DNA from 2 places in the Microbispora hainanensis genome. Region 1 is predicted to be linked to the other one. Evidence: riboswitches for the same ligand, from Rfam matches in the RefSeq annotation. Region 1 holds a riboswitch; the other holds the start of a gene.
What was found. A riboswitch is a leader RNA that binds a small molecule or an ion and turns the genes downstream of it on or off. The one in region 1 is predicted to bind S-adenosylmethionine.

Region 1 (4,206 bases):
GGCTCCCTCCGGAGCACCACACTCACCGGCCTGAACCGCGGGGCCGAGTAAGGCAAAGAAGGCGTACAGCAGGCGGAAGGCCCGGTGCGCGGGGTCGCGCACCGGGCCTTCCGTAGGTCGATGACGGGATCAGACGGCGCGTACGGCTTCCGCCTGCGGGCCCTTCTGACCCTGCGTGATGTCGAACTCAACCCGCTGACCCTGCTCGAGGGCCTTGTAGCCGTCCATCAGGATTGCCGAGTAATGGACGAACACGTCCTTACCACCGTCTACCGCGATGAAGCCGTAGCCCTTGTCCGCGTTAAACCATTTGACGGTGCCCTGCGCCACTTCCGACTCCTCTTGCTGGGCTGGGGACCACACCCAAGAAGCCCCCGGTTTTGTCGATCGACATCGACCATACCCGTGTCAAGCCGTAGGACAACAGAGTCAATCCGCAAACTACTACTTGGCGTTCGCTCAAAGCGGGACCGAAGAATATTCACTTTACTGTTTAATAGTTGAGAGCTGCACCATTTGCCATGGCACCGTATGACTTCTCCACCCACAGAAGCGCATGTCAGGTGCTCGGCCCCGGTGCGGCGGCTCAGCCTCCGGCGACGGCGGGGATGACCGAAATCTGCACTCCGTCCGGCGTGGCGGTGTCCAGACCCTCGGCGAATCGGACGTCCTCTTCTCCGACGTAGACGTTGACAAAACGCCGGATCTTACCGGTCTCGTCCAGGATGCGCCCGCCGATGCCCGGGTAGTCCGCGTCGAGCTTCTGCAGGACCTCGCGAAGCGTTCCTCCCTCGCCGCTCACCTCCGCGGCCCCGTTGGTGTACGTCCGGAGAATCGTCGGAATCCGCACGGAAACGCTCATTGTTCGCTCGCTTTCGTTACTGCCGATGGGCCTTTTGAAACGCTTTCAGTTGGCGAATGCCGCACGGAACGCGTCGAGAGAGGGACGGATGACGGCGGTGGGACGGGCGTGCTCGGCCACCGCGTCGAGCGTCTTGAGCCCGTCGCCGGTGTTCAGCACCACGGTCTCGGCGTCCGGGTCGAGGCGGCCCTCGCGGACCAGCTTGCGCAGCACGCCGACCGTGACGCCGCCCGCGGTCTCGGCGAAGACGCCCTCGGTCCTGGCCAGCAGGCGGATCGCGTCGACGATCTCCTCGTCGGTCACGTCCTCCACCGCGCCGCCCGTCCGGCGCGCGATGTCGAGCACGTACGGCCCGTCCGCCGGGTTGCCGATTGCCAGGGACTTGGCGATGGTGTCGGGCCGCACCGGCTGCACCACGTCCTGCCGGGCCTTGAACGCCCGGGAGACCGGCGAGCAGCCCTCGGCCTGCGCACCGAAGATCCGGTAGGGCCGCTCCTCGACCAGCCCCAGCTTGATCAGCTCACGGAAGCCCTTGTCGATCTTCGTGAGCTGCGAGCCGGAGGCCACCGGGATGACGATCTGGTCGGGCAGCCGCCAGCCGAGCTGCTCGGCGATCTCGTACGCCAGCGTCTTGGAGCCCTCGGCATAGTAGGGCCGGAGATTGACGTTGACGAAGCCCCACTTCTCACCCAGCTCGTCGCCGATGAGCTCGGAGCAGAAGCGGTTGACCTCGTCGTAGGTGCCGTCGATGGCGACGAGGCGGCCGCCGTACACCGCGGCCATGGTCACCTTGGCCGGCTCCAGGTCGGCGGGGATGAACACGCAGGAGTCCAGCCCGGCCCGGGCGGCCGCCGCGCCCACCGCGCCGGCGAGGTTGCCGGTGGAGGAGCACGACAGGGTGTGGAAGCCGAAGTTGCGCGCGGCCTCCAGCGCGATCGCGACGACCCGGTCCTTGAAGGAGTGGGTCGGGTTGCCGGAGTCGTCCTTGACGTGCAGCGACCGCAGGCCCAGCTCGGCCGCCAGCCTGTCGGCCTTCACGAGCTTGGTCCAGCCTGGCTGGAGGTTGGGCTTGGCCGTCACGCCGGCGGGAACGGGGAGCAGGGAGCGGTAACGCCAGATGTTCGCCGGGCCGGACTCGATGTCCTCCCGACGGATCTCGCCGAAATCGTACGCCACCTCAAGGGGGCCGAAACACTCCGTACAGGCGAAAATCGGGCCGAGTTCGTAAAGAGCGCCACATTCACGACACGAAAGTCCGGTGGCGGGGCCGAACTCGACGGTGTTCGCGGGAGTGCTAGCGGCAGTGCTGGTGTGCGCCATGAAGCGAGGCCTTTCCCTCATCTTCGCTCGCGACCACCTTGGCCACGAGCCGGAATTGGCACCTGTCCCGGCCGGGCCTCGTGGGCACGAGTTCGACACCGGGGAGGTTGCCGGGGCTTCGCAGGGCCGGTCCCTCCACCCCTCTGGATGAGCATGTTCAGTTGTAGGACCTTCCAGAGAAGGTCCTTAAGTGCCCCTCCTGCCAATCTTTGCCCCGTCGCGTCACCCAGAGCGGCACCTCGCGGCGTTGTCGTCGTCGCCCGTGGCCTCCGGCTACGAGCTCCTCCTCCGCCTTGCGATGCACCAGTCTGGCCATCGCCCCGTGCGGGCAAATCTTGTCAGTCGCGGCACTAGCACTGTACCCCGGCGTCCCCGGTGTCCGTTCTGACGTCTCATATGGCGAGACGTTTTGTATCAGCCGTACGCCTCGCCGAGGGCGCTCTGCACGTACTTGCGCGCTTGGTGGATGCGGGACTTGACCGTCCCGAGGGGGATTTTGAGCTGGTCGGCGACCTCCGCGTAGTCGAGCTGGCAGATGTCGCGCAGCACGAGCGCCTGGGCGAGGTCGGGCCGCTCGGCCTCCAGCGCCTCCATCGCGTCGAGCAGGTCGAGCCGCGAGCCGGCGATGACGCTCACCCGCCGGGGATCGGGCCGCTGCTCGGGCAGCTCCTCCACCTGTTCGGACGAACGCCGCTTGAGCGAGCGATAGGTGGTCCTGGCGCAGTTGACGGTCACGATGTGCAGCCAGGTGCTGAACCTTGCCCGCCCCTCGAACCTCGCGATGTTGCGCGCCACGGCGAGCAGCGTGTCCTGCGCCGCCTCCTCGGCGTCCTGCCGATACGGTAGAAGCCTCTCGCAGTGCCGCAGCACGTCGGGCTCGATGCGCCGCAGCAGTTCGCCGAGCGCGCGATGGTCCCCCCGGGCAGCAGATCGGGCCAGGTCCTCGGTGGTGTCGTCCAGTGCCATGCCGTATCCAGCCCTCCCGCGATCGGTTGACATCCTATTGACGGAGGTCGGCTTTTATTAATCTTCCGGCATGCGCGCCCGCTCTGATCGAGGGAACCCGAAGATGAGCAGCACCGTTCTGATCGCGTCCAACCGGGGCCCGGTGTCCTTCACGCTGTCTGAAGACGGCGGCCTGACCATGCGCAGGGGCGGCGGCGGGCTCGTCTCCGGCCTGTCCGAGGTGGTCAAGGACACCGACGTCCTGTGGGTCTGCGCGGCGCTGTCGGACGGCGACCGGGGGGCGGTGCGCCGGACGCACGGCGGGCGGCTCGACCGGGCCTTCGACACGGGCCCGATCCGCATGCTGGACATTCCGCCCGCCGTCTTCCACCGGGCCTACAACGCCGTGGCCAACTCGACCCTGTGGTTCGTCAACCACCTGCTTTACAACACGCCCTTCTCCCCCGAGTTCGGCACGCGGTTCCGCCGCGAGTGGGAGTCGTACCGCACGTACAACGGCGCGTTCGCCCTGGCCCTGGCCGAGGAGGCGGCCCACCGGGCGCGCGTCATGGTGCAGGACTACCACCTGACGCTGACCCCGGCGATGCTCCGGGTCGAGCGGCCCGACCTGCGCATCGCCCACTTCTCGCACACGCCCTGGGCGCCGCCGGAATACTTCGCACTGCTGCCCGAGGACGTCGTGGCGGAGGTGCTGACCGGCATCCTCGGCGCCGACCACGCCGGATTCCTCACCGCGCGCTGGGCCCGCGCCTTCATGGACTGCTGCGAAGCCCTGCTCGGCGCCGACGTCGACCACGCCGCCCGGACGGTCACGTACGAGGGGCGGACCACCAGGATCGGCGTGCACCCGCTCGGCGTGAACGGCGAGGCGCTGCTGGCCCGGGCCGCCGAGCAGGACGTCGAGTCGCACATGTCCGTGATCAGAGACCTCGTGGGCGACCGCAAGCTGATCGTGCGCATCGACCGCACCGAGCTGTCCAAGAACATCGTGCGCGGCCTGCGCGCCTACCAGGAGTTCCTGGCCACCCACCCCGAATGGCACGGCCGGGTCGTCCACC
Region 2 (4,206 bases), 370 kb from region 1:
GGAACCGGGCCTGGCAGTCCCCGGCCGACCGGGTCACGACCTTCACCGGCAGCTCGCCGTACGCGAGGTAGGGCTCGTCGCGCCGCAGGTCGAAGTCGACGCCCGAGGCCCGCGCGATGGGGCCGCTCACGCCGTACTGCATGATCGTCTCGCGGTCGAGCACGCCGACGCCGCGGGTGCGGGCCAGGAAGATCTCGTTGCCGGCGATCAGTTCCTCGATGTCGGGCAGCCGCCGCCGCACGGCCGCGACGGCGGCGGTGACGCGGTCGAGCCAGCCCAGGGGCAGCTCCTCCTTCAGCCCGCCCACCCGGTTGAACATGTAGTGCATGCGGCCGCCGGAGATCTCCTCCATGACGTGCTGCAGGGTCTCCCGCTCGCGGAAGGCGTAGAAGACCGGCGTTATCGCGCCGAGCTCCAGGGGATAGCTGCCGAGGAACATCAGGTGGCTGAGCACGCGGTTGAGCTCGGCCAGCAGCGTCCTGGCCCACACCGCCCTGGGCGGGGGCTGCATGCCCAGCATGCGCTCGACCGCGAGCACGACGCCCAGCTCGTTGGCGAACGCCGACAGCCAGTCGTGCCGGTTGGCCAGCACGATGATCTGCCGGTAGTCGCGCACCTCGAACAGCTTCTCCGCGCCGCGGTGCATGTAGCCGACGATCGGCTCGGCGGCCGTGATGCGCTCGCCGTCGAGCACGAGCCGCAGCCGCAGCACGCCGTGGGTGGACGGGTGCTGCGGGCCGATGTTGAGGATCATGTCCTCGGTGGCCAGCTCCCTCGCCTGCACGGCGTCGGCGCCCGCGCCGATCCCCACGATCTGTTCCCGGCGCACGCCCTCCTGCTCGGTCGTCATACCGTCCATGCTTTCACGCTCGCCCCGCACGAGCGAAAGCCTCCGCCGGCTCGGTAACCCCCGTCAGGCGGCGGCGATCTCGCGTAGGGCTTCGATGAGGCGGTCGACGTGTTCGGTGGTGGTGCCGATGCCGATCGAGGCGCGTACGGCGCTGACCGTGCCGTCGGCGCAGCCGCCGTCCTGCCCGCCGCCGAGGAGGTGGCGGACGAACGGGTGGGCGCAGAACTTGCCGTCCCTGACGCCGATGCCCCAGTCGCCGGACAGCGCCTCGGCGACCTCCCGGGCCGTACGGCCCTCGACGACGAACGACACGATGCCGACGCGCGGGTGATCCTGACCCCACAGCGACAGCTCGCGGACGCCGGGGATCGTGGCGAGCCCGGCGCGCAGGCGGGCGAGCAGCCGCTCCTCCTCGCGCACCAGCGCGGCCCAGCCGGTCGCGGTCAGCGCGTCGCAGGCGGCGGCGAGCGCGATCGCGCCGAGCACGTTGGGGGTGCCCGCCTCGTGCCGCGTCTCGGGGTCGTCGCTCCACTCGGTGGTCTCGCCCACCGACCGTACGGCTCCGCCGCCGCGCAGGTACGGGTCGGCGTCGGCGAGCCAGTCGGGGCGCCCCACGAGCACCCCGGCGCCGAACGGGGCGTAGAGCTTGTGCCCGGAGAAGGCCACGTAGTCGAGGTCGAGCGCGGCGAGGTTGAGCCCGCGGTGGGGGACGAACTGGGCGGCGTCCACAGCGATCCGCGCGCCGTGCCGGTGGGCGATGTGGGCCAGCCCGGCGATCGGCCACAGCTCGCCGGTGACGTTGGAGGCGGCGGTCACGACGAGCAGGGCCGGGCCCTCGATCGCGGCCAGCGCCTCGTCGGCCGCCCGGAGCGCCTCGCCGGGGAAGGCGGGCGGCGCGAGCCGTACGGCGTCGGGCCAGGGCAGCAGCGACGCGTGGTGCTCGGTCTCGAACACGACGACGGTTGTGCCCTGCGGGAGGCTGCGGGCCAGCAGGTTCATGGCGTCGGTCGTGTTGCGCACGAAAATCAGGGCGTCGCCGGGGCGGGCGCCGACGAAGGCCCGCACGGTGTGCCTGGCCTGCTCATATCTGGCGGTCGTGAGCTGCGAGGCGTAGCCCGCACCCCGGTGGACGCTGGAGTAGGCCGGCAGCGCCGCCGCGACGGCGGCGTTCACCGGCTCGAGACAGGGCGCGCTCGCCGCGTAATCGAGGTTCGCGTACGGCACGAGCCTGCCACCCTTGACGGGCACCTCCAGATCGGCGCCGACGACGGCCGGCAGGAGGACGGGGGCGAGCTCGGGCTCGTCGGAGATGCGGGTGACGGCCTGCTGGACGAACGTGAGTGCGGACAACGCCAAGCCTCCTCGGGTCGGGGACCCCGGCCATGGCGTCGGAAGGCGGAGCCCGCGCTTGCCCGGCACACCTCGTGCCGAGCCCGGTCCTCACCCGGGGCACCCCGCCGCGAGCGCGAGGGTTGCCGGCCAGCAAGCCGGGGCTTGACGCTGGCACTCATGACCTGGACGGCACTATAACCCGGCACCTCCCTCCGGGCGCAAGTGCGGATGACCCGGGCGGAGTCAGTCGTCGCCGACCGTGACCCCCAGGACGTGGGCGAACATCGGCGCGAGCTGCATCAACTGGACGCCGCTGATGGTCGCGCCGCGCAGCGCGTCGTAGCCGTCGGAGATCCCCAGCGACACCGCCCCGCGCAGGTCGACCCGGGACATGCGGGCCTTGTCGAACCGCACCCGTTCGAGCGTGGAGCCGGGGAAGGCGACGCCGGTCAGCGTGGCGCCCGCGAAGTCCACGTCGCGCAGCGTGCACTCGACGAACGAGACCTCCCGCAGGTCGGCCGCGCGGAAGTTGACCGAGTCGAGCTTGCAGCGGTGGAAGAACACCTGGTGCAGCTCGGCGCCGGGCAGCGCCGTGCCGGCCGGGGCGCTCATGACGATCTCCGCGTCCGCCCAGACCGACTCGGTGAGGTCGCCGCCCACCCAGCGCACGCCGTTCAGCCACACGTCGGAGAACCGGGCGCGCCGGTATCGGCCGCCGATGAACGTCACCGAGGTGAACGCCGACTCGATGAACCGGGCGCCTCCGGCGTCGGCGTCCTCGAACTCCTGCCCGTCGAACAGGACCGTGTCGTAGTCGCCGCCGTGATCGAGCCGGCCGTCGAACGGCTCCAGGTGACCGGCGTACGGCAGGTCGCCGAGTTCGCGGGGTTCCCTGCGATGCGGTGCGCGGCGCTTGGGCATCGCCCCAACGTACGCCATGAGGGACCCGTACGCCCGCACTCCCGAGCGAGGCCTTTCATCCGTATTGTTGTCCATTGTGAAGTTTGATCCTTGGAACGCCGAGTTCATCGCGCACCCCTATGACGCCTACCGCGACCTGCGCGACAACGAGCCGGTCAGCTTCTTCGAGCCGACAGGGCAGTGGCTGATCGCCCGCCACGCGGATGTGAACGCGCTGCTGCGCGACCGGCGCCTCGGCCGGTCCTACCTGCACGTGGCGACGCATGAGGCGTTCGGCCGCGAGCCCGAGCCGGAGTTCCAGGAACCGTTCTGGCGGGTGATCCGGGCCGGGATGCTCGACGTCGAGCCGCCGGTCCACACGCGGCTGCGCCGCCTGGTGTCCAAGGCGTTCACGCCCCGCATGGTCGAGTCGCTGCGCCCCCGCGTACGGAAGATCGCGACCGAGCTGACCGAGGCACTGGTCGAACGCGGCGGCGGCGACCTGCTGGCCGAGGTGGCCGAGCCGCTGCCGGTCACCGTGATCGCCGAGATGCTGGGCGTGCCCGAGTCGGACCGGCACCTGCTGCGTCCCTGGTCGGCCGACATCTGCGGCATGTACGAGCTGAACCCCTCGCTGGAGGCCCAGCACACGGCCGTACGCGCGGCCACGGAGTTCGCCGACTACCTGCGCGGGCTGGCCAGGGCGCGCAGGGAGCGGCCGGGCGACGACATGATCTCGGCGCTGGCCCAGGTGGTGGACGACGGAGACCGGCTGACCGAGGACGAGCTGATCGGCACCTGCGTGCTGCTGCTCAACGCCGGTCACGAGGCCACGGTCAACGCCACCGGCAGCGGGTGGTGGGCGCTGTTCCGCAACCCGGGCGAGCTGGAGCGGCTGCGCGCCGACCCCGGCCTGATGCCGACGGCGGTCGAGGAACTGCTGCGCTACGACACCCCGGCGCAGATGTTCGAGCGGTGGGTGCTGGAGGACATCGAGGTCGGCGGGGTGACGATCCCCCGGGGAGTGGAGATCGCGCTGCTGTTCGGCTCGGCCAACCGCGACCCCGAGGTCTTCGCCGACCCCGACCGTCTCGACATCGGCCGCACCGACAACCCGCACATCT

Region 2: linked by a shared signal. The riboswitch ahead of OHB01_RS08230 (aminotransferase class V-fold PLP-dependent enzyme) and the one ahead of thrC (threonine synthase) in region 1 are both predicted to bind S-adenosylmethionine.

What each region holds. Positions count from the first base shown of each region.
Region 1 is NZ_CP108086.1:1,439,547-1,443,752, forward strand. Features, by position in the region: gene OHB01_RS06545 (cold-shock protein) at 130-330, opposite strand; gene OHB01_RS06550 (MoaD/ThiS family protein) at 587-862, opposite strand; gene thrC (threonine synthase) at 908-2,182, opposite strand; SAM riboswitch class I at 2,197-2,336, opposite strand; gene OHB01_RS06560 (RNA polymerase sigma factor) at 2,597-3,148, opposite strand; gene OHB01_RS06565 (alpha,alpha-trehalose-phosphate synthase (UDP-forming)) at 3,252-4,206, shown strand, end outside.
Region 2 is NZ_CP108086.1:1,811,704-1,815,909, reverse strand. Features, by position in the region: gene OHB01_RS08235 (NADH-quinone oxidoreductase subunit D) at 1-850, opposite strand, end outside; gene OHB01_RS08230 (aminotransferase class V-fold PLP-dependent enzyme) at 914-2,161, opposite strand; SAM riboswitch class IV at 2,250-2,365, opposite strand; gene OHB01_RS08225 (pentapeptide repeat-containing protein) at 2,426-3,103, opposite strand; gene OHB01_RS08220 (cytochrome P450) at 3,180-4,206, shown strand, end outside.